Regions from separate parts of the Bradyrhizobium sp. USDA 3262 genome, predicted to be linked through region 1. Evidence: predicted binding sites of a transcription regulator. Region 1 holds the regulator's gene; each other region holds the start of a gene.
The links. The regulator PhoB, encoded in region 1, activates phosphate uptake and scavenging genes when phosphate is short. The targets are predictions, from matches to a motif close to TGTCATNNANCTGTCAT.

Region 1 (7,322 bases):
GCTGACCTTCTTCGTGCTCGCCGGCGCGCGGCTGATGCTGATGCGGCTTGAAAAGAAGGCGGGGAAGTAACGCCATGAACCCGATCTACAAATCCCGCCGCCGCAGCGACATCGTCATCCGCGCACTCTGTGTCGGCGCGGCGCTGTTCGGCGTCACCTGGCTGGCGCTGATCCTGATCACGCTGGTCTATAACGGCCTTGCCGGCCTCAGCGTGCAGCTGTTCACCCAGAACACGCCGCCGCCCGGCTCGACCGAAGGCGGCCTGCTCAACGCCATCGTCGGCTCGCTCATCATGACGGTGATCGGCGTCGGCATCGGCGCGCCGCTCGGCCTGTTCGCCGGCACCTACCTCGCCGAATACGGCAAGCACGACAAGCTGACCTCGGTGATCCGCTTCATCAACGACATCCTGCTCAGCGCGCCCTCGATCATCATCGGCCTGTTCATCTATGGTGCGGTGGTGGTGCCGATGCGCGGCTTCTCGGCGATCGCAGGCAGTCTTGCGCTCGCGGTGATCGTGATCCCGGTCGTGCTGCGCACCACCGAGGACATGCTGCTCTTGGTGCCCAATCCGCTGCGCGAGGCCGCCTCCGCGCTCGGCCTGCCGCGTTCGCTGGTGATCAAGCGGATCGCCTATCGTGCGGCGCGATCGGGTCTGATCACCGGTGTGCTGCTGGCGACAGCCCGCGTCGCCGGCGAGACCGCGCCGCTGCTGTTCACCGCGCTGTCGAACCAGTTCTTCAGCCTGGATCTGACCAAGACGATGGCCAACCTGCCGGTGACCATCAACAACTTCGTGCAGAGCCCCTACGCCTACTGGAAAGAGCTGGCGTGGAGCGGTGCGCTGCTCATTACATTCACCGTGCTCGCGTTGAATATCGGCGCGCGTATCCTTGGTGCCGAAAGGGCCGCAAAATGACCGAGCTTTCCGTCTCCACGACTGCCGCGGGCCACGTTCCCCAGGTTCCGCTGCCTGAAGCGCCGCCGAAAGTCACGGTGCGCAATCTCAATTTCTATTACGGCGAGCACCACGCGCTGAAGAACATCAACCTGACGCTCGGCACCAACCGCGTCACGGCGTTCATCGGCCCGTCCGGCTGCGGCAAGTCGACCCTGCTGCGCATCTTCAACCGGATGTATGACCTCTATCCGGGCCAGCGCGCGGTCGGCCAGCTGATGCTGGACCAGACCAACATTCTCGACCCCAAGCTCGACCTCAACTTGCTGCGCGCGCGGGTCGGCATGGTGTTCCAGAAGCCGACGCCGTTCCCGATGACGATCTACGAGAACATCGCCTTCGGCATCCGCCTCTACGAGAAGATCTCGAAGTCCGAGATGGACGACCGGGTCGAGAAGGCGCTGCGCGGCGGCGCGCTGTGGAACGAGGTCAAGGACAAGCTGAACGCGTCCGGCCTGTCGCTCTCCGGCGGCCAGCAGCAGCGCCTGTGCATCGCGCGCACCGTGGCGGTGCGCCCCGAGGTGATCCTGTTCGACGAGCCGTGCTCGGCGCTCGACCCGATCTCGACCGCCAAGGTCGAGGAGCTGATCCAGGAGCTCTCCGAGGACTACACGATCGCGATCGTCACCCACAACATGCAGCAGGCGGCGCGCGTCTCCGACAAGACCGCCTTCATGTATCTCGGCGAGCTGATCGAGTTCGACGACACCAACAAGATCTTCACCTCACCGAGCGATCGGCGCACCCAGGACTACATCACCGGCCGGTTCGGTTGACCGGCGCATGATCCGGAAAAGTGGAAACCGGTTTTCCGATCAGGGCATGCTAAAATTCAGGACACGAAACCATGATCCCCGGGATCATGGTTTGAGGGAGACAAGCGATGGCTTCTGAACATACCGCCAAGGCATTCGACAGCGACCTGCAGGAGTTGACCCGCCTGGTCGCCGAGATGGGCGGCCTGGTCGAGCGGATGATTACCGAGTCGGTCGACGCGCTGATCCGTCGCGACGTCGCGCTCGGCAAGCGCGTGGTCGCCGCCGACATCGAGATCGACAATCTGCAGCGCAACATCGAAGAGCGCGCGGTGCTGACGATCGCGCGCCGCCAGCCGATGGCGATCGACCTGCGCGAGATCGTCAGCGCGATGCGCGTCGCCACCGACCTCGAGCGGATCGGCGACCTCGCCAAGAACATGGGCAAGCGTGTCGCGGCGCTGGAGAGCGATTTCCAGCCGCTGAAGCTGATCCGCGGCCTCGAGCACATGACCGACCTCGTGCTGTCGCAGGTCAAGTCGGTGCTCGACGCCTACGCCGCGCACGACCTGCCGGCGGCGATGAACGTCTGGAAGGGCGACGAGGAGGTCGATGCGATCTGCACCTCGCTGTTCCGCGAACTGCTCACCTACATGATGGAAGATCCGCGCAACATCTCGTTCTGCATCCATCTGATGTTCTGCGCCAAGAACATCGAGCGGATCGGCGATCACGCTACCAATATCGCAGAGACCGTGTTCTACATGATCGAGGGCCAGCAGATCACCGACAAGCGCCCGAAGGGGGACATGACCACTTTTGCCACCACGGTGCCGGGCAACTGAAGGCATCATCGGCAAGCGCGAAACCGGCAAGAGTGAAACTGGACGATCCTCGCGACAATTCGTTTCCGCGGGGACTATGCTCAAGGAAGTAAGCGTTTCGGTTTGCGTCTGGGCAACGGATCACCACAGAGAAAGAACTTAAACCGATGAGCGCACGCATTCTGGTAGTCGAAGACGAGGAAGCGCTGACGACGCTGTTGCGCTACAACCTCGATGCGGAAGGCTACGATGTCGAGACGGTGGGGCGCGGCGACGATGCCGACACGAGGCTGAAGGAGCGCGTTCCCGACCTCGTGGTCCTCGACTGGATGCTGCCGGGCCTGTCCGGCATCGAGCTGTGCCGCCGCCTGCGGGCGCGGCCCGAGACCAAGCAGCTTCCGATCATCATGCTGACCGCGCGCGGCGAGGAAAGCGAGCGCGTGCGCGGGCTTGCCACCGGCGCCGACGATTACATCGTCAAGCCGTTCTCGGTGCCGGAGCTGCTGGCGCGGGTGAAGGGCCTCTTGCGCCGCGCGAGCCCGGAGCGGCTTGCAACCGTGCTGACCTATGGCGACATCGAGCTCGACCGCGAGAAGCGCCGCGTGGCGCGCTCGGGCCGCCCGATCGATCTCGGGCCGACCGAGTATCGCCTGCTCGAATTCTTCCTCGAGCATCCCGGCCGCGTGTTCAGCCGCGAGCAACTGCTCGACAGCGTCTGGGGCCGCGACATCTACATCGATGAACGCACCGTCGACGTGCATATCGGCCGCCTGCGCAAGCTGCTCAATCCGGGCCGCGAGCAGGATCCGATCCGCACCGTGCGCGGCGCCGGCTACGCGCTCGACGACCGCTTTGCCAAGGCCGAGCCGCAGCCGTAATGGCCGTTGCGGGATTCATATCCCGTAGCACGGTGTCGTCCCGGCCTAGTGCGCAATTGCGCACGGGAGCCGGCAACTGTTATGTTGGTTTGGTCTGCAGGTACGGCTTTCGGTCTCGCATCATGGCATTGAGGACCGTGAGCAGCTTCCTGGCGACGGCGATGAGGGCGAGTTTGGCTGGTTTTCCCGCCTGTCGCAGTCGTGCATAGAAGGCCTTGAACGGATCTGCTCTGCGAACTGCGTTGAGGGCCGCCATATAGAGGGCGTCACGAACGCGCTTTCGGCCGCCCGCAATCTTGCGCTTGCCGCGGAAGGCGCCGCTGTCGACGTTGAAGGGAGCAAGGCCAGCGAGCGCTGCGAGTTGTTTCGGTCCGACCCGCCCGAGTTCCGGCATCTGCGCGATGAGCTGCATGCAGGCCACGGGACCCACGCCGGGCAGCGAACGCATTAACTTCGCATCGTCCGCGATCTCCGCTTCGGCTTTAATCAATGCGCTGATGTCGGCCTCGATCTCGGCGATCTCGCTGTCGAGGACCTCGATGAGGCGGCCGATGCGTTCGGCCATGGCGCGATCGTCGGCCTCGCTGCGCCGGTTCTTCTCCTGGGCGCGCATGAGGACCAGCTGATCCCGCCGTTTTGCAAGCCTCGCCAAGGCGCCCCGTGCAGGATCGGCGACCTGCTCGGGGGCGGGTTGCATGGCCCGCGCAAAGGCCGCCAGCATCCGCGCATCGATCGGATCGGTCTTGGCGAGTAGGCCGCTGGCCCGTGCAAAGTCGCGGGCACGGGCCGGGTTGATCCGTGCGAACTGGATCCCGGCCTGACGCAGCGCCTCGCGAAGCGCGAGGTCATAGATACCCGTCGCCTCGAAGACCACCAGCGCATCGCATTGCCAACGCGCCACCTGCTGTGTGATGGCCTGTGGCGCGTTGGCAATGCGCCTCGGCACGCCGTCAGCCTCATCAAAGATGTCGAGGTGGTCTTTGGAGATGTCGATTCCGACGTAACGAAGAGCTATGATCACGGTGCCTGTCCCTGTGATGCGAGGTCTGTTGGCGCAGCCTCGTGCAACTGTTCAGGTTGATAGATGGAACGGGCGGGAGACCGAGCCGGCTCACGGCGTCAAGCGCCAAGGACCCAACGGCTTCCCGCCCACCCTCATCCTGACAGACTTCCAAGACACAGGGACCCATACGCCGCGGCCGGCGTAATCGGCACGGGGCCAGACGGCTTTCTAACAACACGCATTAGTGGTTATGGGTCCCGGCTTTCGCCGGGACGACGCCGATGATGTAACGGGCCACGCGCCATAAAAAAATCCCCGCTTTCGCGGGGATTTGTTTTTCAGGTCTTCCGTAGTTTCCCGAGTGCTCACTTGATCTGCGGTTTCGCCGACGGCCGGCGGCGATCGGCGGCGGGCTGGTAGGCGACGCGCGAGTGATGCGCGCAATAGGGCAGGCCGCCGAGCGCCTTGCCGCCGCAGAAGAAGAATTCCGGGCTTGAGGGATCGCCGACCGGCCAGTGACAGGTGGCCTCGTTGAGTTCGAGCAGCGACAGCCGCTGGCTCATCGGCACCACATTGTCGTAGGAGATCGGATCGGGCTCCATCTCGACCTCGAAGGCGTGCGCCAGCGCGGTGTTGCCGCGGGACACCGGGCGCGCCACCCGCATCATGTGCTGGGCGGGGCGGGCCTTGCGCTGCCGCGGCGCGGCCGTGGAGGGGGCCTTGGCGCGGCCGGAGAGGCCGAGCCGATGCACTTTGCCGATCACGGCGTTTCGCGTCACATTGCCAAGTTCCGCCGCGATCTGGCTGGCCGACAGGCCAGACTCCCAGAGTTTCTTCAGCTGCTCGACGCGATCGTCGGACCAGGTCAATACAGTCATCGCATTCTTCCCTTCGCGTAGCGCCGGCCAATCATTGGAGCGGCGCTGCGAGCCAATCTGGACAAATATCCCTGCGGCCAGAATCCCTTAGCCCTCGCCGGGCGCGGTCTTGCGCCCGAACGTTTACGCGCGATACGAAGGCTACTTAGAGGGTCCAGTACTGCCGCACGAGATGTCGTACCCGACAGGCCAAACGCTACAATATGGCGTGACTCTGGCGCAAGAGTCCGCGGCCGTGCGTCCACATGTTCCGATACAGTTAAGCATTGCGATGAGGCTTTTCCACCGCACCGGAATGCTCCGGATTGCGCTCGTTTCGCATTGCAGGAAGGCCACTTCGTGGCGATTGACACCTACCGACCGCAGCATAGAATGTCCGCCACGTGCCGCCCGCAAAGGCGGCCGTTTTGTTTTCCGAAGCTGGCCGTTGCTGCGCTGGCGTCAAGCCCCGCGGCAATTGTCGGCTCAAAAACCGTCAGTGAACGCCATGACCAACGCTGCCACGTCGCATCTGCTCCCCGTCTTCGCCAGGGTCGATCTCGGCTTCGAGCGCGGTGAGGGCGCCTGGCTGATCGCAACCAACGGCGACCGTTATCTCGATTTCACCTCGGGCGTTGCGGTGAACGCGCTCGGGCATGCGCATCCGCATCTGGTCAAGGCGCTGCAGGACCAGGCGACCAAGCTCTGGCACATGTCGAACCTGTTCAAGAGCCCGGACGGCGAGGTGCTGGCCGCGCGGCTGTGCGAGCAGAGCTTTGCCGACTTCGTGTTCTTCTGCAATTCCGGCGCCGAAGCGATGGAGGGCGTGATCAAGCTGGTCCGCCATTATCACTTCTCCAAGGGCCATGGCGAGCGCTACCGCATCATCACCTTCGAGGGCGCCTTCCACGGCCGCACGCTGGGCACGCTGGCCGCGACCGGCTCGGCGAAATATCTCGAAGGCTTCGGCCCGCCGATGGACGGCTTCGACCAGGTGCCGCATGGCGACATCGAGGCGTTGAAGAAGGCGATCGGTCCGCACACCGCCGGCATCCTGATCGAGCCGGTGCAGGGCGAGGGCGGCGTGCGCTCGGCGCCGCAGGCGTTCTTCAAGGCGCTGCGCGCGCTCTGCGACGAGCATGGCCTGCTGCTCGCCTTCGACGAAGTGCAGACCGGCATGGGCCGCACCGGCGAGCTGTTCGCCTACAAGCGCACCGGCGTCACGCCGGATGTGATGTCGCTGGCCAAGGCGCTCGGCGGCGGTTTCCCGATCGGCGCGGTGCTGGCGACCGCGAAAGCGGCCGAAGGCATGGCGCCCGGCTCGCACGGCTCGACCTTCGGCGGCAATCCGCTCGCGGTCGCCGCCGCCAATGCCGTGCTCGACGTCATGCTGAAACCCGGCTTCTTCGAGCATGTGCAAAAGATGTCGCTCTTGCTCAAGCAGAAGCTCGCTTCCGTCGTCGACCGCTATCCCGGCGTGCTGTCGGAGGTGCGCGGCGAGGGGCTGTTGATCGGCGTCAAGGCCGTGGTGCCGTCGGGCGACCTGATCGCAGCACTGCGCAACGAGAAGCTGCTCACCGTCGGCGCCGGCGACAATGTGGTACGGTTCCTGGCGCCCCTGATCGTAACCGAGGCCGAGATCGATACGTCGATCACCGCGCTCGAGCGCGCCTGCGCGACATTGTCGGCGGCCCAGCCGAAGAAGGCGGCTGGATAATGAGCAAGCCGGTCCGTCACTTCCTCGATATCAACGAGCTGCCGCTCGGCGAGCTGCGCAACATGCTGTCCGCCGGAGCCGCCATGAAGGCGAAGCTGAAGGCGCATGAGAAGGGCAGGAAGCCGCTTGAAGGCAAGACGCTGGCGATGATCTTCGAGCGCCCGTCGACCCGCACAAGGGTGTCGTTCGACGTCGGCATGCGCCAGCTCGGCGGTGAATCCATCATGCTGACCGGTGCCGAGATGCAGCTCGGCCGCGGCGAGACCATCGCCGACACCGCGCGCGTGCTGTCGCGCTATGTCGATGCGATCATGATCCGCATCCTCAAC
Region 2 (7,322 bases), 2.9 Mb from region 1:
CGCGCGCAGCCAGGCGTTCAGCAGCACCCGCTGCGTGATCGACTTGACCACCGATGGATCGGCACTTCTGAATTGCATCGGCTAGCCGAATTCAGGCACATCCCCGAACGGGATGCGGCCAGGGACAAGTTCATCGATGTGCGGGATGGTTTGGCTGCGGGCATAAAGTCGCAGCCACGTGCCGAGGACATCACGTTGCGGGATCGACTTGACGACCGAAGAACTGGCGCGCTCGAAATGCAAGGCTCTGGCCATTCATCATGCAATGGCCGGAGCTTCGCCGAGGCGCGGAAATATTCTATGAAAGTGGGAGTCCGGAGCAAAACACCGTTAACGACCGCTTTCCCGAGGCGCAAAGCGCGCCGAAATGCCATTCGACTAAGGATCAACCGGAACCGGTCACGCGGATGCCGCACTGCACAGCTTTCCACCTTGCGTAACCGCCGCAGATGACGGCATATTCCGGCCCGGAGGCGACGGGCCCCGGACGGTTTCCAAGACGGATCGGACGCCTGTCGGACACGAAAAAAGCTGGCCACGCGGGCGAGGGGCTTCGCAGCGATGGCGTATGGGGGAATCTATTTGGCCGATGAGTTCATCCTCGAAACCAGCGGATTGACCAAGGAATTCGCGGGTTTCTTCGCCGTTCGCGACGTCGCGTTGAAAGTGCGTCGGGGCAGTATCCATGCGTTGATCGGGCCGAACGGCGCCGGCAAGACGACCTGTTTCAATCTGCTGACCAAATTCCTGAAGCCGTCGGCAGGCCAGATTCGCTACAAGGGCCACGACATCACCGCGATGCCGCCGGCCGACGTTGCGCGCCTCGGGCTGGTCCGTTCGTTTCAGATTTCGGCGGTATTTCCGCATCTGACGGCACTCGAGAACGTTCGCGTGGCGCTGCAGCGGCAACACGGTTCGTCGTTCGATTTCTGGCGTTCGAAAAGCGTGCTCGACCGCTTCAATCCGCGCGCCCACGAGCTCCTGAACGACGTCGGTTTGAGCGAATTCGCCAACACGCCGGCGGTCGAGATGCCGTACGGCCGCAAGCGCGCACTTGAAATTGCAACGACGCTCGCGCTCGACCCCGAGATGATGCTGCTCGACGAGCCGATGGCCGGCATGGGCCACGAGGACATCGACAAGATCGCGGCGCTGATCAAGCGGATCTCCGCGAAATACACCATCCTGATGGTCGAACATAACCTCTCGGTGGTGGCCAACCTCTCCGACATCATCACCGTGCTGACGCGCGGGCAGGTGCTGGCGGAGGGCAACTACGCCGACCTCTCCAAGGACGAGCGCGTGAAGGAAGCCTATCTGGGAGCGGGTCATGGCTGAGGCAAAACTGGCGGAGAAGCCCGTGGCTGCGGCCGGCGCCGACGTGCTGACGGTCAAGGATCTGCAGGCCTGGTACGGCGAATCCCACATCCTTCACGGCATCAATTTCAACGTGAAGGCCGGCGAGGTGGTGACGCTGCTCGGTCGCAACGGCGCCGGCAAGACCACCACGTTGAAGTCGGTGATGGGCGTCATCGGCAAGCGCTCCGGCTCGATCCGCTTCGACAATCAGGAAATCATCCGCGCCACCTCGGACAGGATTGCGCGGCTCGGCATCGCATTCTGTCCCGAGGAGCGCGGCATTTTCGCCAGCCTCGACGTGCGCGAGAACCTGCTGCTGCCGCCGGTGGTGCGCCCCGGCGGCCTGCCGCTCGACCAGATCTTCACGCTGTTTCCCAACCTGAAGGAGCGCCTCACCAGCCAGGGCACCAAGCTCTCGGGCGGCGAGCAGCAGATGCTGGCGATCGCGCGCATCCTGCGGACCGGCGCGCGCTTCCTGATGCTGGACGAGCCGACCGAAGGGTTGGCGCCGGTCATCATTCAGCAGATCGGGCACACCATTGCGCGCCTGAAGTCGCAGGGATTCACGATCCTGTTGGTCGAACAGAATTTCCGTTTCGCCTCGACCGTTGCGGACCGCTACTACATTGTCGAGCACGGCAAGGTGATCGACGGCTTCGCCAATTCCGAGCTGTCGGCCAACATGGACAAGCTCCATACCTATCTCGGCGTCTGATATCGCCAGAACCAGAAAATTTAAGACGAGGGAATACGACATGAAGAACAAGATTTCGGCGCTCCTGCTCGGCACCGCGATGGTGCTCTCGGCTGCAAGCGTCGCCTCCGCTCAGGAAAAGCTCGACAAGACGGTCAAGATCGGCGCGCTGTCGGATCAGTCCGGCCTCTACGCCGATCTCGCCGGCCCCGGCTCGACGCTGGCGGCGCAGATGGCGATCGAGGACTCCGGCCTCAAGGCCAAGGGCTGGACCATCGACCTGATCTCCGGCGATCACCAGAATAAGCCGGATATCGGCACCACCATCGCCCGCCAGTGGTTCGACGTCGACAAGGTCGACACCATCGTCGACGTGCCGAATTCCGGCGTCGCGCTCGCGGTCAACAACGTCGTGAAGGAAAAGAACGGCGTCTACATCAATTCGGGCGCCGCCACTTCGGATCTCACCAACGCGCAGTGCTCGCCGAATACCGTGCACTGGACCTACGACACCTACATGCTCGCCCACGCCACCGGCCAGGCGCTGGTGAAGGCGGGCGGGGACACTTGGTTCTTCCTCACCGCGGATTACGCGTTCGGCGCGGCGCTCGAGCGCGACACCACGGCCGTCGTCACCGCCAATGGCGGCAAGGTGGTCGGCGGCGTCAAGCATCCGCTCAACACCGCTGACTTCTCCTCCTTCCTGCTGCAGGCGCAGGCCTCCAAGGCCAAGATCATCGGCCTCGCCAATGCCGGCGGCGACACCACCAACTCGATCAAGCAGGCGGCCGAGTTCGGCATCGTCAAGGGCGGCCAGAAGCTCGCGGCGCTGCTGCTGTTCCTCACCGACGTCAAGGCGATCGGGCTCGAGACCGCGCAGGGCCTCAACTTCACCGAGACGTTCTACTGGGACCTCAACGACAAGACCCGCGCCTTCTCCAAGCGCTTCTCGGAGCGGATGAAGAACAGCGCGCCCCCGACCATGGTGCAGGCCGGCGTCTATGCGGGCCTCATCCATTACTTCAAGGCGCTGGAAGCGCTCGGCGGCAATCCGCATGACGGCGCCAAGGTGGTCGCGAAGATGAAGACGATCCCGACCGACGATCCGCTGTTCGGCAAGGGCGAGGTCGAGGCCAACGGCCGCGTCACCCACGACGCCTATCTGTTCGAGGTGAAGAAGCCCTCGGAGTCCAAGGGACCGTGGGACTTCTACAAGCTGGTCGGCACCGTGCCGGGCAACCAGGCCTTCACGCCGCTCGACAAGAGCACCTGCGCGCTTCTGAAGAAGTGACGATCATGCCCGCCGGCCATGCGCGTGGCCGGCGGGCTTCATCTATCTAGCGAAAGCTCATTCGATGCAGGCTCTCTACGCACAGCTTCTGGTGGGACTGATCAACGGCTCGTTCTACGCGCTGCTCAGTCTGGGGCTCGCCGTCATCTTCGGCATGCTCAACATCATCAATTTCGCGCATGGCGCGCTCTACATGATGGGCGCCTTCGTGGCGTATTTCCTGCTCAACCTGGGCGGCATCAATTACTGGTGGGCGCTGATCATCGCACCCGTCGTGGTCGGCATCTTCGGCATGATCCTCGAGCGGACCATGCTGCAATGGCTGACCGGCCTCGATCATCTCTACGGACTGCTGCTGACCTTCGGCATCGCGCTGATCGTGCAGGGCGTGTTCCAGAACTATTTCGGCTCCTCGGGCCTGCCTTACTCGATCCCGGATCAGCTCAAGGGCGGCGTCAATCTCGGCTTCATGTTCCTGCCGATCTATCGCGGCTGGGTCGTCATCTTCTCGCTCGTGGTGTGCCTTGCGACCTGGTTCCTGATCGAAAAGACGCAGCTCGGCGCCTACCTGCGCGCCGCAACCGAGAACCCGACGCTGGTGCGCGCATTCGGCATCAACGTGCCGCGCATGATCACGCTGACCTACGGGCTCGGCGTCGGTCTTGCCGCGCTCGCCGGCGTGCTGTCGGCGCCGATCAACCAGGTCCGCCCGCTGATGGGCGCCGATCTCATCATCGTGGTGTTCGCGGTGGTCGTGATCGGCGGCATGGGCTCGATCATGGGCTCGATCATCACCGGCTTCGCGCTCGGCGTGATCGAGGGACTGACCAAGTATTTTTATCCCGAGGCCTCCAACACCGTGGTGTTTGTCCTGATGGTGGTGGTGTTGCTGGTGAAGCCAACGGGACTGACGGGACGGGCGGCTTGATATGTCAGCATTGACCGACGATACACTTCCGATCACGCCGCGCGCGATGCGCGACGAGATGATCGTATTCGCCGCGATGGCGCTGTTGCTGGCGATCGTGCCGTGGACGGGGATTTATCCGTTCTTCGTCATGCAGGCGCTGTGCTTCGCGCTGCTCGCCTGCGCCTTCAACCTCCTGATCGGCTATGGCGGCCTGCTGTCGTTCGGCCACGCGATGTTCCTCGGCACCGCCGGTTACGTCTCGGCGCACGCGCTGAAGGTGTGGGGGCTGTCGCCGGAGCTCGGCATCCTGGTCGGCACCGCGGCCGCGGCCTTGCTCGGCCTGGTCACCGGCTTCATCTCGATCCGCCGCCAGGGCATCTATTTCTCGATGATCACGCTGGCGCTGTCGCAGCTGCTCTACTTCATCTACCTGCAGGCGCCGTTCACCCATGGTGAGGACGGCATCCAGGGCATCCCGCAGGGCCACCTGCTCGGCATCTTCGACCTGTCGAAGCCGCTGGTGCTCTATTACGTCGTGCTGGTCGGCTTCCTCGCCGGCTTCCTGCTGATCTACCGCACCATCAACTCGCCGTTCGGCGAGGTGCTGAAGTCGATCCGCGAGAACGAGCCGCGCGCGATTTCGCTCGGCTACAAGACCGACCAGTACAAGATGCTGGCCTACATCCTGTCGGGCACGCTGGCGGGCTTTGCCGGCTCGCTGAAGGTGTTCGTGGCGCAGAATGCCTCGCTCACCGACGTGCACTGGTCGATGTCCGGTGAAATCGTGCTGATGACGCTGGTCGGCGGTCTCGGCACCATCTTCGGCCCGGTGGTCGGCGCCTTCGTGATCATCGCCATGCAGCAATATCTCGCCGGTTTCGGCCAGTGGGTGACGGTGATCCAGGGCGTGATCTTCGTGGCCTGCGTGCTGCTGTTCCGGCGCGGCCTGGTCGGTGAGCTGGCCCACCTGTTGCGGCGGTCGCTGTAGGGCACGTCTCGGCGATTTTCGGCCGACATAGCGGTGGACGACCGCCCGTTTGGGCGGTCGATCCCGATGCTTTCCCCGCCAGATGCTCTATGACAGTTCTGTGACAGTCGCTAAAAGGGCTGTCCCGGAACGATGGAACTGAGACATGCTGCGGTGGTTTCGCGCTTTCCTGCCCAAGGAAGAGCGCTTTTTTGACCTGTTCGCCCGCCACGCCCAGACCTCCGTGCAGTGCGCATTGGCGTTGCAGGACATGCTGAAGGGCGGGGAGGAGACACCCGTCTTTTGCCAGCGCGTCAATCAGTTCGAGAACGACGCCGATAGCGTCACCCGTGAGGTCCTGACCGCGGTTCGCCGCACCTTCATCACCCCGTTCGATCGCGGCGATATCAAGAACCTGATCACCTCGATGGACGATGCGGTCGACCAGATGCAGGCGACCGCAAAGGCGGTCATGCTGTTCGAGGTGCGCGAGTTCGAGCCGCCGATGCGCGAGATCGGCACGCTGATCGTGGAATGCGCCAATCTGGTGGTCCGCGCGCTGCCCTTGTTGCAGGGCATCGGCCAGAACGTCTCGATGCTGACCCAGATCACCGAGGAGCTGACCAAGCTCGAGGGCCGGGTCGACGATCTCCATGATATCGGGCTCAAGGAGCTGTTCCTGAAGCACCGCAACGCCAACACGATGGACTTCATCGTGGGCGCGGAGATCTACGACCATCTCGAGAAGGTGGCCGACCGCTTCGACGACGTCGCCAACGAGATCAATTCGATCGTGATCGAGCAAGTGTAGAGCGGGGCATCACGTGGACGCCACGCTGGGTCTTCCAATTCTGACCATCCTGATCGCGGTCGCGCTGCTGTTCGACTTCCTGAACGGCCTGCACGATGCGGCGAACTCGATCGCGACCATCGTCTCGACCCGCGTGCTGCGGCCGCAATACGCGGTGTTCTGGGCGGCGTTCTTCAACTTCGTCGCGTTCCTGGTGTTCGGCCTGCACGTTGCCAATACCATCGGCACCGGGATCATCGAGCCGTCGGTGGTCGATGCGACCGTGATCTTCGCCGCGCTGGTCGGCGCGATCGTCTGGAACGTGATCACCTGGGCGCTGGGGATTCCGTCGTCGAGCTCGCACGCCCTGATCGGCGGCCTGGTCGGCGCCGGCATGGCGAAAGCGGGGATTTCGGCGGCGGTGTGGAGCGGGCTCTCCAAGACCTTGCTCGCGATCGTGCTGTCGCCGCTGGTCGGTTTCCTGCTGGCGCTGGTGCTGGTCGCGATCGTGTCCTGGCTCTCGGTGCGCTCGACGCCGTTCGCGGTCGATCGCGCCTTCCGCATCCTGCAATTCGCCTCGGCGTCGCTCTATTCGCTCGGCCATGGCGGCAACGACGCGCAGAAGACCATGGGCATCATTGCCGTGCTGCTCTATTCACAGGGCCATCTCGGCGACACCTTCGAGATTCCGTTCTGGGTGGTGCTGGCCTGCCAGAGCGCGATGGCGCTGGGCACGCTGATGGGCGGCTGGCGGATCGTCCGCACCATGGGGCTGCGGATCACCAAGCTGACGCCGATGCAGGGTTTTTGCGCCGAAACCGGCGGCGCCGCGACGCTGTTCATGGCGACCTATCTCGGGGTTCCCGTATCGACCACGCACACCATCACGGGCGCCATCGTCGGCGTCGGCGCGGCACGGCGGCTCTCCGCCGTGCGCTGGAGTGTGGCGAGCTCGATCGTCTATGCCTGGGTGATCACGATCCCGGCGTCGGGCGCGGTCGCAGCCGCGACGTATTGGGCGGTTCAGATTTTGAAGTAGCGTTTTCGAGCGAAGTGGAAGCCGGTTCGCGCTAACAAAACGCGTCCCAAGGAAGTCATCAGCCGACCAGCTTCAGCCCGACGATGCCGGCAACGATCAGCCCGATGCTGGCTAGCCGCATCGCGGTCGCGGGTTCACCGAGCAGGATGATGCCGAGCGCCGCGGTGCCGACCGCGCCGATCCCGGTCCAGACCGCGTAGGCGGTTCCAATCGGCAGCGTCTTGAGCGCGAGGCCGAGCAGGATGACGCTGCCGGCCATCGCCGCCAGCGTC
Region 3 (7,322 bases), 1.5 Mb from region 1:
ACGCTTGCCGCGCTGCTGGCGCTGCCAGTCAGCCTGCTGGCGGCGCGCAATATCATCCCCTCGAACCTGATCCGCTTTCCGGTGCGCCGCTTCCTCGATTCGATCCGCGGCGTCGACACGCTGATCTGGGCGCTGGTCTGGATCAACGTCGTCGGTCTCGGCCCGTTCGCCGGCGTGCTCGCGATCATGGTGTCGGACTTCGGCGCGTTCGGAAAGCTGTTCTCGGAGGCGATTGAGGCGGCGGATCGCAAGCAGGTCGAGGGCATCCGCGCCTCCGGCGGCAACGCGCTGCACGAGATCCGCTTCGGCCTGTTGCCGCAGGTGCTGCCCGTGATCGCCGGGCAGGTGCTCTACTTCATCGAGTCGAACACGCGTTCGGCGACCATCATCGGCATCGTCGGCGCCGGCGGCATCGGATTGCAGCTCGCCGAGCAGATCCGCGTGCTGGAATGGCAGAAGGTGTCGTTCCTGATCCTGATGATCCTGATCGCGGTTGCCGCGATCGATTTCATCTCCAGCAAGCTGCGCTTTGCGATCATTGGACAAAGAGCGGTGGTGTAGCTTCTTCTTCGCCTCTCCCCGCGTGCGGGGAGAGGCCGGAGCTTTCGCGCAGCGCAAAATTCCGGGTGAGGGGGGCTCTCCGCACACTCAAAGCTTTCGAAGTCGCGGAGACAGCCCCTCATCCCAACCTCTCCCCGCAAGAGCGGGGCGAGGGAGCAGAAGCACGTCAGCCGTTCTCGACCAGAAACTCGACGCGCTCGGCGGCGAAGCGCGAGCGCTTGGTCACCAGCGGCTGGTCCAGCATGTCGACGTCGGTGGCGTCGACCACCAGCACCGGCCGTCCCAGCGGCAGGTCGAGCCGCGCGGCGTCGGTCGCATCGACGATCGCCGCGGTGATCCGGGTCGAGGCGCGATGGTAGTCCTTGACGCCGTAATGTCCGAGCAGCTTGGTCATCGAGCGAACGTTGGCGAACACGCTGCCGGCATCGGGAAACCGCTCGGCCGACAGCCAGGTGGTGGAAACGCAGATCGGCGTCCGGTCGGCGAGGCGCACCGCTTCGATCCGGATCAGTGGCGCGCCGATCTTCAGGCCCAGCTCGCGGGCGATCTCGCGGTTGGCAATGTCGTCGCCTGCCTCGATCAACTGGCCGCGCGGCTCGTGACCGCCGGCGCCGACGATCTCGGAAAATCGCGTGCGTGAGCGCAAGGGATAGGCGAGGCGCTGGGCTTCGACATAGGTGCCGCTGCCGCGCTCCGCGCGCACCAGGCCGCGTTCGGCCAATGCGGCGAGCGCCCGCCGCACGGTGTGGCGGTTGACCCGGTACGTCTCGGCGATCTCCATCTCGCCGGGCAGCTTTTCGCCGGCGGCAAAGCGGCCGTCAGCGATGCCGCGCTCGATGCCGTCGGCGACCTGCCGCCACAAGGCGACGCCGGAACTTTCCTGCATGCTCATGGCGCGGTGATACCAGAAATCTTTGGTTTGTCACGAAACAGTCATGGCGCTCCGCTATCAAGTTGTCTAGTATCATAGACAACTTGATGCAAGCAAGGTTGCCCAAAGGTTTGCCCATGAGTTCGACCGGACCAAACAGCAAACAGGCCCAGCGCAAGGCCGCGATGACGGTGCTGGCGCACGCCGCCGCGACCGACATCGCCGGCAGGCTGGCGGCGATCGCGGTGCCCGCGCATGAGAACCTGCGCGAGCCGGAAAACGGCCTTGTGATGCTGCGCGGGCGGATCGGCGGCGACGGTGCACCGTTCAATCTCGGCGAGGCGACGGTGTCGCGCGCGGCGGTGCGGCTTGCGACCGGCGAGGTCGGCTTCGGCTACACGCTCGGCCGCGACGCGCGGAAGGCGCAGATGATCGCGCTGTGCGACGCCATGGTGCAATCGGCGGAACTGTCCGGCGAAGTGGAGGCCAAGGTGATCGCGCCGCTGCGCGACGCCATGAACGCCGAACGCGGCCGCAAGGCGGCGGAAACCGCGGCGACGCGGGTCGATTTCTACACGATGGTGCGCGGTGAGGGATGATGCAATGACGACGATTGCCGAAATGCCCGCGGGCTTTGCCGACAAGGTGCTGTCGGCGCAGTCGACTTTCCGTTCCGTGATGGATGCGATGGCGCGCCCGGGCAGCGTGCAGCGCGTCGCCGCGAGCGTCGGAACGCCCGCCGGCATGATGCGCGGCGCGGCCGCGATCGCGCTGACGCTGTTCGATCACGACACGCCGATCTGGCTCGACGCCGCGATGTCGGCGACGCCGGACGTCGCCCGCTGGCTGAAGTTTCACGCCAGCGCGCCGGTGGTCGCCGATTCCTCGATCGCGAGCTTCGCTTTGGTTGGCGACGCCGCGAGCCTGCCGGCGCTGGAGCATTTTGCGTTCGGCAGCAGCGAATATCCGGACCGGTCGACCACGCTGATCCTGCAGGTCGACAGCCTGTCGCAGGGGCCGGCCTTCGAGCTGAAAGGGCCCGGCATCGACGGCAGCGCCGTGCTGCAGGCGATGCTCAAGCCACGCGACCTGTTCCAGCGGCTTGCGATCAACGAAACCCTGTTCCCGCGCGGCATCGATGTCGTGCTGGTCCATGACGATGCCATTGTGGCGATTCCGCGCACCACGCGGCTGATCGCAAGCGGAGTGTGAGCGATGTATGTAGCCGTCAAGGGAGGCGAGCGCGCCATCGAGAACGCTCATCGGCTGCTCGCGCATGAGCGGCGCGGTGACCGCGACGTGCCCGAGGTGACGCTGGCACAGATCTCCGAGCAGCTCGCGCTTGGTGTCGATCGCGTGATGACCGAAGGGTCGCTCTACGATCGCGAGCTCGCGGCGCTCGCGATCAAGCAGGCGCGGGGCGACATGATCGAGGCGATCTTCCTGGTCCGCGCGTTCCGCGCCACGCTGCCGCGCTTTGGCGCCACCGAGCCGGTCAACACCGGCGAGATGCAGGTGCGGCGGCGAATCTCCTCGACCTTCAAGGACCTTCCGGGCGGCCAGATCCTGGGGCCGACCTTCGACTACACCCATCGCCTACTCGATCCGCAGCTCGCGGAAGGCTTTGTGCCGGAGCAGCCGGCGACCGTGGAGGCCTCGCAGGCCGCCACGCCGCGGGTCACCGACATCCTCGGCCGCGACGGCCTGATCGAACCCTCGCCGCAGGCAGATAGCGAAACGCCGGTCGGCGACCTCACGCGCGAGCCGCTGAGCTTTCCGGCAGATCGCGATTTGCGGCTGCAGAACCTGGCGCGCGGCGACGAGGGCTTCCTGCTCGCGCTCGGCTACTCGACGCAGCGCGGCTACGGCCGCAATCATCCCTTCGCCGGCGAGATCCGCTTCGGTGAGGTCGAGGTCGAGTTCTTCGCCGAGGACGCGGGCTTTGCCGTGCCGCTCGGCGCGATCGAATTGACCGAGTGCCAGATGGTCAACCAGTTCAAGGGCTCGACGACCGAGGCGCCGTGCTTCACCCGCGGCTATGGCCTCGCCTTCGGGCAGAGCGAACGCAAGACCATGTCGATGGCACTGGTCGATCGCGCGCTGCGTGCGCGCGAACTCGGCGAAGAGGCGGCGGCCCCGGCGCAGGACGAGGAGTTCGTGATGTCGCACTCCGACAATGTCCAGTCGACCGGCTTCGTCGAGCATCTCAAGCTGCCGCATTACGTCGACTTCCAGTCCGAGCTCGGTCTCTTGCGCAAGCTGCGGCAGGAGTTCGCGGAAGCCAACGAGGCGGTGGAAATGCAGGAGGCCGCGGAATGAACGCGCCGACGTACAATTTCGCCTATCTCGACGAGCAGACCAAGCGGATGATCCGCCGCGCGATCCTCAAGGCGATCGCGATCCCCGGCTATCAGGTGCCGTTTGCGAGCCGCGAGATGCCGATGCCGTATGGCTGGGGCACCGGCGGCGTGCAAGTGACGGCCGCGATCCTCGGTCCCGACGACGTGCTGAAGGTGATCGACCAGGGCTCGGACGACACCACCAACGCGATCTCGATCCGGAAGTTCTTCGGCAAGACCGCTGGTGTCGCGACCACGACCTCGACCACGGACGCGACCGTGATCCAGACCCGGCATCGCATTCCCGAGGCGTCACTGCATGCCGGACAGGTGCTGGTCTATCAGGTGCCGATCCCCGAGCCGTTGCGCTTCCTCGAGCCGCGCGAGACCGAGACGCGGCGCATGCACGCGCTTGCCGAATACGGGCTGATGCACGTCAAGCTCTACGAGGACATCGCGCGCTTCGGCCATATCGCCACCGCCTACGCCTATCCGGTGAAGGTGAACGCACGCTACGTGATGGACCCGTCGCCGACACCGAAATTCGACAATCCGAAGATGGACAATTGCGCGGCGCTGCAGCTGTTCGGCGCCGGCCGCGAGAAGCGCATCTACGCGATCCCCCCCTACGCCACCGTGGTGTCGCTGGACTTCGAGGATCACCCGTTCACGCGCTACCGCTTCAACGCGCCCTGCGCGCTGTGCGGCGCCGACAATTCCTATCTCGACGAGATCGTCACCGACGACAAGGGCGGGCGGATGTTTGTCTGCTCCGACACGGACTTCTGCGAGCAGCGCCAGGCCGCCGGCCATCACGGCACCGAGAGCGCAGCGCCGCACAAGGAGAAGGCGCATGTCTGAGCTCTCGAGCCTCGACAACGATGAGCCGCTGCTGGTGGCCGAGGGGCTTGCCAAGAATTACGGCCGGCTTGCGGCCTGCCGCGACGTCTCGTTCGCGCTCTATCCCGGCGAGGTGCTGGCGATCGTCGGCGAATCCGGCTCCGGCAAGTCGACGCTGCTGCAGTTGCTCTCGGCGCAACTCGCGCCGAGCGCGGGCCGGGTGTGCTACCGGATGCGCGACGGCGTGCTGCGCGATCTCGCCGAGCTCGGCGAGGCCGAGCGGCGCTTCCTGTTCCGCACCGACTGGGGCTTCGTGCACCAGGATCCGGCGCAGGGCCTGCGCATGGGCGTGTCGGCCGGCGCCAATGTCGGCGAGCGGCTGATGGCGGTCGGCTGGAATCATTACGGCCGTATCCGCGACACCGCGTCGACCTGGCTGGAACGGGTCGAGATCGATACCGGCCGCATCGACGACGCGCCGAAGACCTATTCCGGCGGCATGCGGCAGCGGCTGCAGATCGCACGCAACCTCGTCACCGAGCCGCGGCTGGTGTTCATGGACGAGCCGACCGGCGGCCTCGATGTCTCGGTGCAGGCGCGCTTGCTCGACCTGATGCGCAACCTCGTCAGCGAGCTCGGGCTTGCCGCGATCGTCGTGACCCACGATCTTGCGGTGGCGCGGTTGCTCTCGCATCGCGTGATGGTGATGAAGGGCGGCCGCGTCATCGAGACCGGCCTCACCGACCAGGTGCTCGACGATCCGCGTGAGCCTTACACGCAGCTGCTCGTTTCCTCGATTCTTCCGCCATGAGCGTGCCAATGACCGCGATGATCGAACTTGCCGACGCCGAGAAGACCTTCACCATGCACCTGCAGGGCGGCGTCGAACTGCCCGTGGTGCGCGGCGTCTCGTTCCACGCCGATCCGGGTGAGTGCGTGGTGCTGTCGGGCCCGTCGGGCGCCGGCAAATCCTCCATCCTTAAAATGATCTTCGGCAACTACCGCTGCGACAACGGCCGGATCGGCATCCGCCATCACGGCAAGGTTGTCGACCTTGCCACCGCCGAGCCGCGCCAGGTGCTGAGCATCCGCCGCTCGACCATCGGCTATGTCAGCCAGTTCCTGCGTGCCGTGCCGCGGGTGGCGACGATCGACGTCGTTGCCGAGCCCTTGATCGTCAACGGCGTGGCGCGCGAGGAGGCCCGCACGCGCGCCGGCCAGCTGCTGCGTCGGCTCAACATTCCGGAGCGGCTGTGGACCTTGCCGCCCTCGACCTTCTCCGGCGGCGAGCAGCAGCGGGTCAACATTGCGCGCGGCTTCATCTCGGACCTGCCGATCCTGCTGCTGGACGAGCCGACCGCTTCGCTCGACGCGGCGAATCGCGCCGTGGTGGTCGAGCTGATCGCGGAGAAGAAAACCAAGGGCGTCGCGATGGTCGCGATTGTCCATGACGACGAAATCCGTCATCTGATTGCCGACCGCATCGTCGATGTGACCTCGTTCGCGGCTGCCGCCTGAAGGACCGTTTGAAATGACCGCCAAGCAAGACACCATCATCGGCAACGCCCGGCTGGTCCTCGCCGATCGCGTGATCGAGCAGGGCTGGGTCGCCATATCCGACGGCTGGATCGCGGAGTTCGGCGAGGGCAGGGCGCCCGAGGCCGCCGAGGATGCCGGCGGCGACCTCCTGATGCCCGGGCTGATCGAACTGCACACCGACCATCTCGAGATGCACTATGTGCCGCGGCCGAAGGTGTTCTGGAATCCGGTCGCGGCCGTGATCTCCTATGACGGGCAGCTCGCGACCTCAGGCATCACCACGGTGCTGGATTCGCTGCGGGTCTGGCGCGAGGACGGCGCCGAGGATGTCGACGGCCGCGCCGGCGTGCTGGCGGCGGCGATCGCGGCGGCGCGCGAGGAGAATCTGCTGCGCGCCGATCATTTCCTGCATCTGCGCTGCGAGGTGCCGATGCCTGATGTCGTCGCCGAGGCCAAAGAGCTGATCGACCGGCCGGACGTGCGGCTGATGTCGCTGATGGACCACACGCCCGGCCAGCGCCAGTTCCGCGATGAGGTCAAGCTGCGCGACTACTATCGCGGCAAGGGCGGCGGCATGACCGACGCCCAACTCGACGTGCTGTTCGCGCGCCGCTTCGCCTATCAGAAGGAATATGCTGTTGCGAACACCCGCGCGATCGTCGCGCTGGCGCATGAGTACAGGATCCCGCTGGCGAGCCATGACGACACCACGGATGAAAACGTGGTCGACGCCGTCAACGACAAGGTCGCGGTGGCGGAGTTCCCGACCACGATGGAAGCTGCGCGGGGCTTGCACGCCGCCGGCATCGACATCCTGATGGGCGCGCCGAATGTGGTGCGCGGCGGCTCGCACTCCGGCAATATCGCGGCCGTCGATCTCGCCAATGAGGGCATGCTCGATATCCTGTCGTCGGACTACATTCCGTCAAGCCTGCTGATGGCGGCGCTGCAATTGCCGAGGCATGTGCCGGCGATCGATCTCGCCTCCGCCGTGCGCACCGTGACCAAGACACCGGCCGAAGCGGTCGGGCTCAACGACCGCGGCGAGATTGCGGTCGGCCGGCGTGCCGACCTGATCCGCGTGCACGTCGCGCGCGACCTGCCTGTCGTGCGCAGCGTCTGGCGCGAAGGGGGGAGGGTCGCATGACCGATGCATCCGTCGTCGCCGATCG
Region 4 (7,322 bases), 780 kb from region 1:
GCCCACGCCTTCGACAACGACAACGCCGCCGGCAGCAGGGGCACGACCGGGCACACCGCCCGCCGCGACAGCTCCCGGTGCGACACCGACCCCGACACCTCCGGCAGCCGGCGCACAGCCCGCGCGTCCAGGTACCCCGTCTGCCGCGACGCCTCCGGCACCCGGCGCGACGCCGACGCCACCGGCGCCAGGTCAGCAGGGACGTCCGGCGACACCGCCCGGAACACCGGCAACCCCGGGCGCGGCAATGGGCGCGCCCGGCGCGACCCCGGCTCCGGGTCAGCCGGCAGCACGTCCGGGCGTCGCGCCCGGCGTATCGCCAGCCCAGGGAGCAGCCATGGGCGCGCCGGCACCGTCGGTCGTCCCCGGTTCGGCCGCCGCAACGCCGCCGCCCGGCCGCGCGCAATACGCGCCGCCAACGGTTGCGCCCGCCTTCCGCGCCGCGCCTGCCGTCGCAGCACCGCTGCCGCCGCCGCCGCGCCATGACAACATCAAGCCGCTCGCGATCGGCGCCGCGGTCGGTGCCGGCGTGGTTGCCGGAGCCATCATCGGCGGCAGCATCGCCGACCTGCACAGCCAGCGGCAGGAGGTCGTCGAGGGCGGCCGCACCATCTACACCGAGCCGGACCGCGTCATCATCCGCGATCCGGGCGGCCAGGCCTATGTCCGCGGCGACGACGTCTATCGTTTCCGCTACGGCGCGCGCGATATCCGCACCGAGACGATCGGCGGCGAGACGCGGACGGTGGTGGTTCGTCCCGACGGCAGCGAGATCATCACGGTGGTCGGGTCCGACGGCCAGATGCTGCGCCGGATCCGCAGGGACACTGGCGGACGCGAGGTCGTCATCATCGACAACAGCTATCGCGATCCGCGGGCGGTCGGCGGCTTCTATGTCGACGCGCCACCGCCGGTGGTCAACATTCCCTACGATCGCTACATCGTCGACGCTCAGGACGCGTCGCCCGACGTGATCTACGAGACCATGGAGGCACCGCCGGTGCAGCGGATCGAACGGCGCTACTCGCTCGACGAGATCCGCTACAGCCCCAATGTCCGCATGCAGATGCCGAGCATCGACGTCAACACGATCAATTTCGACTCCGGATCGTGGACCGTCCCGCCAGACCAGGCTGCGCGGCTGCAGGTGATCGCCGACGGTCTCAATCGGGCCATCCAGCGCAATCCGCGCGAGGTGTTCCTGATCGAGGGCCATACGGATGCGACCGGCAACGACACCGACAATCTGTCGCTGTCGGACCGCCGTGCGCAATCCGCCGCCGAGCTCTTGACGCAGCAGTTCGGCGTGCCGGCGGAGAACCTGACCTCGCAGGGTTACGGCTCGCAATATCTGAAGGAGCAGACCGACGGACCGAGCCGCATCAACCGGCGCGTCACCGTCCGCCGCATCACCCCGCTGCTCAACGGCGGCACCGCCTCCGCCGCCCCGCCGCGCTGAGCCGGCGCGACATCACGCGACGAAATGGCCGGGAGCGATCCCGGCCATTTTTGTTTCTTCTCCTTCCCCCTGAAAGGGGGAAGGTCGGGATGGGGGTCAGCCGCAGGCAACACTGTTTGCGGAGAGAGCAGATCCCCACCCGCTTTGCTCTGACGAGCAAAGCGACCTCCCCTTTTCAAGGGGAGGTTGGAGAAGCGTCGCCCCCGCAAGCGGGAGAGGTACAGCGGGCCTGCTGATCGACCCAATCTCATCATTCGTTACTTCTCCGCCCCCAGTCCCAGCGCCTCGACCATCACGCGGAATACCTCGGTGTTGTCCATCGAGCCGTGGACGCGCTCGCTGCCCGGGCCGGTCGCGGTGAGGATGACATCCTCGCCGGAATGCACGCTGGCGCCGATCATCGCCGGCAGATTGCCGAAGCGCAGCACGACGCCGGGGACATCCTTGTACCTGTCATTGGCCTTGAACGTGTCGGGCTGGTCGCCCTTCACGGTCGGCTCGTTCGGATCGTCGAGTTTCGGGCGGAACGTCTCGTAGTGATCCGGCAGGCTGGCGGAGAAGATCGCAAGCCGCCGGCTGACATCGACGCGTGACGGATAACCCTCGGCGTCCGGCGCCGGATAATTCGGAAACCCGGCTTTCTCGTAGACGCCGACGCGCTCGCGCAGCGGCACGTTGGGTGTCGCCGCCATGTCGTCATTGATGGTGCCGACCAGGCTGTTCGGATGGTTGTGGTCGGCCACGACCAGGATCAGCGTGTCGTCGTTGCGCGCTTTCGCCCAGGCCTTTGCCAGCCGCACCGCATTGTCGAGCATGATGGTGTCGTAGACCGCGCGCTCCATATCGAGCAGATGGGCGTATTTGTCGATCAGGCCGGACTCGACCATCAGGAAGAAACCGGCCTCGTGCTTCGACAGCACCGTGAGCGCGGCCTGAACCTGCTCGGTCAGGTCCGGCTGCTCGGGGAATTTCCTGACGCCACCGCCCCTCAGGAACTTGCGGTCGAGCGCGCCGTCCATGTTGCCGGCGGCGAACAGGCCGAGCAGTTGGCGGGCGTCGGGCTTCGCCGCCAGCGCGTTCAGCTCGCTTGCGGTGGTCGCGACCGGATAGCCGGCGTCGCGGAAGCGCGCCAGATAATCGATATCGTCCTTGCGTTTCGACCCGGACGTGGATTGCGGCAGGAAGTTCGCGGAGCCGCCGCCCATTAGCACGTCGGGCTTCGCGTCGAAATATTGCGCGACGATCGCGTCATAGGCGGCGCGGCGGCGGGTATGCGCAACCATCGCCGCCGGGGTCGCATCCTCGACCTCGGTGTTGGTGACGATGCCGACGGCGAGGCCCGCCCGGCGCTTGACGAGGCTCGCGATGGTCTCGACCTTGGGATCGTCGAGCGGATCGGGCGTGCGGTCGGCGTAGACGCCGAGCGCATTGACCGCGGCCTTGTGGCCGGTGGCGTAGGCGCTCGCGGCGTTCGCCGAATCGGTGATGATCGAGTCCGAGCCCGCGGTCGCGACCAGCGCCATATGCGGCATGTCGTCGATCGCGAGCTTGCCGCGGCTCTTGCCCTCCGCAATTCCCTTGGAAAGGATTCGCGCGGCGACGCGATGCGACGGCGACATCCCGTCGCCGATGAACAGGATCACGTTCCTGGCCTTGCGTGCCCCGGTGTCGTAGACGGTCCAGGTCACCTTCCGGCTCTGCGTGCCGTCGCTGACTTCGACGGCGACCTGCCCGGGCTTGGCGAGCGAGACATCGCGCAGCAACAGCGCCGACTGCTCCCGGCCGGCCTCGCGCGCGGTGAATGTGCCGCCCTGGCCGAATACCGCGGCATAATCCGCGCCGTTCAGCGTGACCTTGAGCTTGGCTTGATCGACCAGCCCCGGAAGCTCGACCTTGAAGTCGAATTTGGCGCCGACGAGGATATCGGCGCGATCGATCGGATAGATCGTCTGGGCGAACGCCGGCGCTGCCGACAACGCCAGCGTGACGGCCATACCGGCAACTTGCTTGATCATGATCGATGCTCCGCCCTTACGCATCATGCGCATCGGAGCGGAGGCTAGTTGCGGCGGATGACGGCGCAATGAGGCGCGCCGGGGCGTATTGCCGCAAGGCCGGCGCGATTTCAGCGCGCCATCTGCTGCGGATCGTAGAAGAAGCGCTCCTCGACCAGCTCCTCGCCCCGCCAGGTCTGCCAAGCGACCTCCTCCATGCTGCGCACCTTGCCGTCCTTGCCGGTGAATTCGAAGCGCCAGCAGATCGCCGAATGATCGCCGTCGAGCAGGAGCGGCCCGAGCCGCGTGGTCTTGACGCCGGCGACCGCGGCCAGCACCGCCGCCTCGCGCGCTGCCAGTGCCTCGCGGCCGACCCGCCACTGGCCGTCATTCTCCTGGGTGCGGGCATCGTCTGAATAGAAGTTCCTGATCGCGCCGACATGGTCGTTGGATTCCACCGTGTCAGCGAAGGCTTGCAACGTCCTAAGCGAGGGCATGGGCACTCTCCAGTTACAGACTGATAGTCGGTATTTATCGACTGGCAGTCGGTAAGTCAATTGGCTTGCGCCTGGAACTGGGATAGAGATGCGCCATGGCAACCCAGGCCGAGCGGCGCGAGAAAACCAGAGCCGCCATCGTCAAGGCGGCGCGGCGCATTTTTGGCGAGCGCGGCTTTGCCGCTGCGACGATGGACGACATCGCCGCTGGAGCGCGCGTCGCCAAGGGCGCGGTCTATCATCACTTCGCGACCAAGGAGGCGGTGTTCGAGGCCGTGTTCGAGCAGGTGTCAATCGACCTCGTCGCCGATCTCGATCGCATCTCGCGCGCCGAGAACGATCCGCTGGCGGCGATGGCGGCGGGCACGCAAGGCTATTTCGCGGCGTGCTCGAAGGGCCCGACCGGCCAGATCATCTTGCGCGATGGTCCCGCCGTGCTCGGCTGGGAGCGCTGGCGCGAGATCGACGCCAAACATTTCGGCGGCAAGTTTCCACGCGCGCTAACTGCTGCGATGGACGCCGGTGTGATCGCCAGGCAACCGATCGAGCCGCTGGCACGGCTGCTGCTCGGCGCGGTGACGGAGGCGGCGGTCGCGGTTTCCGCGGGGCCGGATATCGGCAAGACCGGCACCGATTACGCGCGCGCGTTCCGCTCGCTGCTGGATGCGCTCAGGGTGAAGTAGGCCGATATCCATCCCCGGGTCGTCCCTGCGAAAGCAGGGACCCATAACCACAGGGAGGAGTCGTGGAAACGCGCTGGAGCACCAGCGTACTTCATAACCACGGCCTGTGGTTATGGGTCCCGGGTCGCGCTTCGCTTGCCCGGGACGACGAGGCGAGAGGGTGCCGCCTCAGTCCTTGTCGTTCTCGAGCTGGAAGATCTGCGCGCCTTCGCCGCTCGAGATGAGGCCGGTCTTGTTGTAGAGACCGAGCTTGGCACGGGTGTCTGATATGTCGAGGTTGCGCATCGTCAGTTGGCCGATGCGGTCGGCCGGCGTGAAGGCGGCGTCCTCGACCTTCTCCATGCTGAGCCGTTCCGGCGCATAGGTCAGGTTCGGGCTCTCGGTGTTGAGGATGGAGTAGTCGTTGCCGCGGCGCAGCTCGAGCGTCACCTCGCCGGTGACGGCGCGCGCCACCCAGCGCTGCGCGGTCTCGCGCAGCATCAAGGCCTGCGAATCGAACCAGCGGCCCTGATAGAGCAGGCGGCCGAGCCGCATGCCGCTGATGCGGTACTGCTCGATCGTATCCTCGTTATGAATGCCGGTGACGAGACGCTCATAGGCGATGTGCAGCAGCGCCATGCCCGGCGCCTCGTAGATGCCGCGGCTCTTGGCCTCGATGATCCGGTTCTCGATCTGGTCGCTCATGCCGAGGCCGTGGCGGCCGCCGATCGCATTGGCCTCGAGGAACAGCGCGACCGGATCGGCGAACGTCTTGCCGTTCAGCGCGACCGGCTGGCCTTCCTCGAAGCGCACCACGACCTTCTCAGCCTTGACGTCGCAATCGGCGCGCCAGAACGGCACGCCCATGATCGGGTTGACGATGGTGATGCCGCTCGCAAGGCTCTCGAGATCCTTGGCCTCATGCGTCGCGCCGAGCAGATTGCTGTCGGTCGAATAGGCCTTCTCCGCGCTCATCTTGTAGGCGAAGCCCTGCGCGGTCATGAACGCCGACATCTCGGCGCGGCCGCCGAGCTCGTCGATGAACTGCTGGTCGAGCCAGGGCTTGTAAATGCGCAGGCTCGGGTTGGTCAGCAGGCCGTAGCGATAGAAGCGCTCGATATCGTTGCCCTTGTAGGTCGAGCCGTCGCCCCAGATGTTGACGCCATCCTCCTGCATCGCCGCGACCAGCATCGTGCCGGTCACCGCGCGGCCGAGCGGCGTGGTGTTGAAATAGGTGATGCCGCCGGTCGAGATGTGGAACGCGCCGGACTGGATCGCGGCGATGCCTTCATGGACCAGCTGGGTGCGGCAATCGACCAGGCGGGCCTTCTCGGCGCCGAAATCCATCGCCTTGCGCGGGATCGCGTCGTAGTCGGCCTCGTCGGGCTGACCGAGATTGGCGGTATAGGCGAAGACCTTGGCGCCCTTCAGCTTCATCCAGAGCAGCGCCGCTGAGGTGTCGAGCCCGCCCGAGAACGCGATGCCGACTTTTTCGCCGGTGGGCAGGCTTTTCAGAATCGTACTCATGGGACGGTCCAATCGGTCGAAAATCGAAGTCGATGATGTTTCAGGGGTGGCGATATCAAATTTCGGCAGGCGGGGCACGCCTTTAATCAGGCCCCAAATCAGGCCTCGGGCTGGCTGGACGCCGCCTTGCCGCCGCGGCGCCAGCGCTGCATCAGCCGGTAGCCGGGCATTGCGAGCCGCGTCAGCGCGGCATCGACCTGGGCGTCGGTCAGCCGGGTCGCTGCCCAGCGGTAGATCAGCGCGTAGAACAGCCAGACCGTGAAGAACGACACCAGGCCCGCGATCGCCACGTCCGTGAAGAAATGGCCACCGAAGGCCATTCGCAGCCCGCTGGTGACGATGCCGAACACGGTGGCCCCGGCAAAGGCCAGCGGCCGCCACACGGGCGGCGTCAGCGCCGCCGGTGCATAGGTCCAGAACGCGGTGGCGCCCTCGCCGGAGAAGAACGAGCAGTTGCGCGGGCAGCCGCCGCGCGGGTCCCACCACGGCATGAATTGCAGGTCGCCGCCGAACTGCGTCACGAACACCGGCCGCGGCCGGCCCCAATAATTCTTGAAGGTGAAATTGGTGAGCACGCCGGCCGAGAGCAGCATCGTGGTGAGCAGGAACACCGCGGCGCGGCCGGACATCAGCATCGGCCGGTCCGGCCGGATGAATTTCCAGACGATGGTCACGATCGCCGGCAGCACCAGCGCCCAGGCGATCCACATCGCCGCATCGCGCGCAAACGACGCCACCGCGTCGAGCTTCAGCGGGAAGGTTTTCTGCGCCACATCGTAGAACAGCGCCGCCAGCTTCAGGTCGAGCTCGGGATAGATCCCGAACAGGATGCCGACGATGAGCGCCAGCGCCAGCGCGATGAAAAGTCCGGTCCGGTTCATGCCGCGCGGTTTAGCCGAGGCTGCGGGGCATGGGAAGCATCACGGCCGCGGCGATTGCGACGGCAAGGGCGGGGGCGGCGGCAAGGGACGCGGCGGCTCGCGCCAGGCGCCGGCGGTGCGGCCGGCGATCAGCCAGTAGACCAGGCCCGCGACGATGCCGGCGCCGGTCATGATCTCCATGTGCCGGCGCACTATGCCGTGGAATTGCATCATATCGGGATCGAACGGAACCAGGCCGAGATAGCAGGCCGCGCCGACGATGGCGCCGCCGACGGCGTAGGCCAGTACGCTGCGGATGAAGA

Region 2: ACVWYP_RS22660 (DUF47 domain-containing protein) is a predicted target of PhoB. The motif match lies at 5,332-5,348, and genes of this name have one in related genera.
Region 3: phnF (phosphonate metabolism transcriptional regulator PhnF) is a predicted target of PhoB. The motif match lies at 1,482-1,498, and genes of this name have one in related genera.
Region 4: ACVWYP_RS05920 (alkaline phosphatase) is a predicted target of PhoB. The motif match lies at 3,532-3,548, and genes of this name have one in related genera.

What each region holds. Positions count from the first base shown of each region.
Region 1 is NZ_JBSSCT010000001.1:2,044,968-2,052,289, forward strand. Features, by position in the region: gene pstC (phosphate ABC transporter permease subunit PstC) at 1-70, shown strand, start outside; gene pstA (phosphate ABC transporter permease PstA) at 75-920, shown strand; gene pstB (phosphate ABC transporter ATP-binding protein PstB) at 917-1,735, shown strand; gene phoU (phosphate signaling complex protein PhoU) at 1,843-2,559, shown strand; gene phoB (phosphate regulon transcriptional regulator PhoB) at 2,706-3,416, shown strand; gene ACVWYP_RS09440 (IS110 family RNA-guided transposase) at 3,496-4,437, opposite strand; gene ACVWYP_RS09445 (GcrA family cell cycle regulator) at 4,785-5,297, opposite strand; gene ACVWYP_RS09450 (aspartate aminotransferase family protein) at 5,785-6,993, shown strand; gene argF (ornithine carbamoyltransferase) at 6,993-7,322, shown strand, end outside.
Region 2 is NZ_JBSSCT010000001.1:4,946,907-4,954,228, forward strand. Features, by position in the region: gene ACVWYP_RS22625 (hypothetical protein) at 1-78, opposite strand, end outside; gene ACVWYP_RS22630 (hypothetical protein) at 82-255, opposite strand; gene ACVWYP_RS22635 (ABC transporter ATP-binding protein) at 583-1,338, shown strand; gene ACVWYP_RS22640 (ABC transporter ATP-binding protein) at 1,331-2,074, shown strand; gene ACVWYP_RS22645 (ABC transporter substrate-binding protein) at 2,115-3,344, shown strand; gene ACVWYP_RS22650 (branched-chain amino acid ABC transporter permease) at 3,409-4,272, shown strand; gene ACVWYP_RS22655 (branched-chain amino acid ABC transporter permease) at 4,274-5,242, shown strand; gene ACVWYP_RS22660 (DUF47 domain-containing protein) at 5,388-6,032, shown strand; gene ACVWYP_RS22665 (inorganic phosphate transporter) at 6,046-7,050, shown strand; gene sugE (quaternary ammonium compound efflux SMR transporter SugE) at 7,109-7,322, opposite strand, start outside.
Region 3 is NZ_JBSSCT010000001.1:3,584,844-3,592,165, forward strand. Features, by position in the region: gene phnE (phosphonate ABC transporter, permease protein PhnE) at 1-561, shown strand, start outside; gene phnF (phosphonate metabolism transcriptional regulator PhnF) at 728-1,453, opposite strand; gene phnG (phosphonate C-P lyase system protein PhnG) at 1,570-2,031, shown strand; gene phnH (phosphonate C-P lyase system protein PhnH) at 2,036-2,644, shown strand; gene ACVWYP_RS16515 (carbon-phosphorus lyase complex subunit PhnI) at 2,648-3,751, shown strand; gene ACVWYP_RS16520 (alpha-D-ribose 1-methylphosphonate 5-phosphate C-P-lyase PhnJ) at 3,748-4,632, shown strand; gene phnK (phosphonate C-P lyase system protein PhnK) at 4,625-5,422, shown strand; gene phnL (phosphonate C-P lyase system protein PhnL) at 5,431-6,129, shown strand; gene ACVWYP_RS16535 (alpha-D-ribose 1-methylphosphonate 5-triphosphate diphosphatase) at 6,143-7,297, shown strand; gene phnN (phosphonate metabolism protein/1,5-bisphosphokinase (PRPP-forming) PhnN) at 7,294-7,322, shown strand, end outside.
Region 4 is NZ_JBSSCT010000001.1:1,262,654-1,269,975, reverse strand. Features, by position in the region: gene ACVWYP_RS05925 (OmpA family protein) at 1-1,459, shown strand, start outside; gene ACVWYP_RS05920 (alkaline phosphatase) at 1,717-3,474, opposite strand; gene ACVWYP_RS05915 (nuclear transport factor 2 family protein) at 3,585-3,950, opposite strand; gene ACVWYP_RS05910 (TetR/AcrR family transcriptional regulator) at 4,046-4,633, shown strand; gene argG (argininosuccinate synthase) at 4,802-6,139, opposite strand; gene ACVWYP_RS05900 (phosphatase PAP2 family protein) at 6,238-7,020, opposite strand; gene ACVWYP_RS05895 (hypothetical protein) at 7,060-7,322, opposite strand, start outside.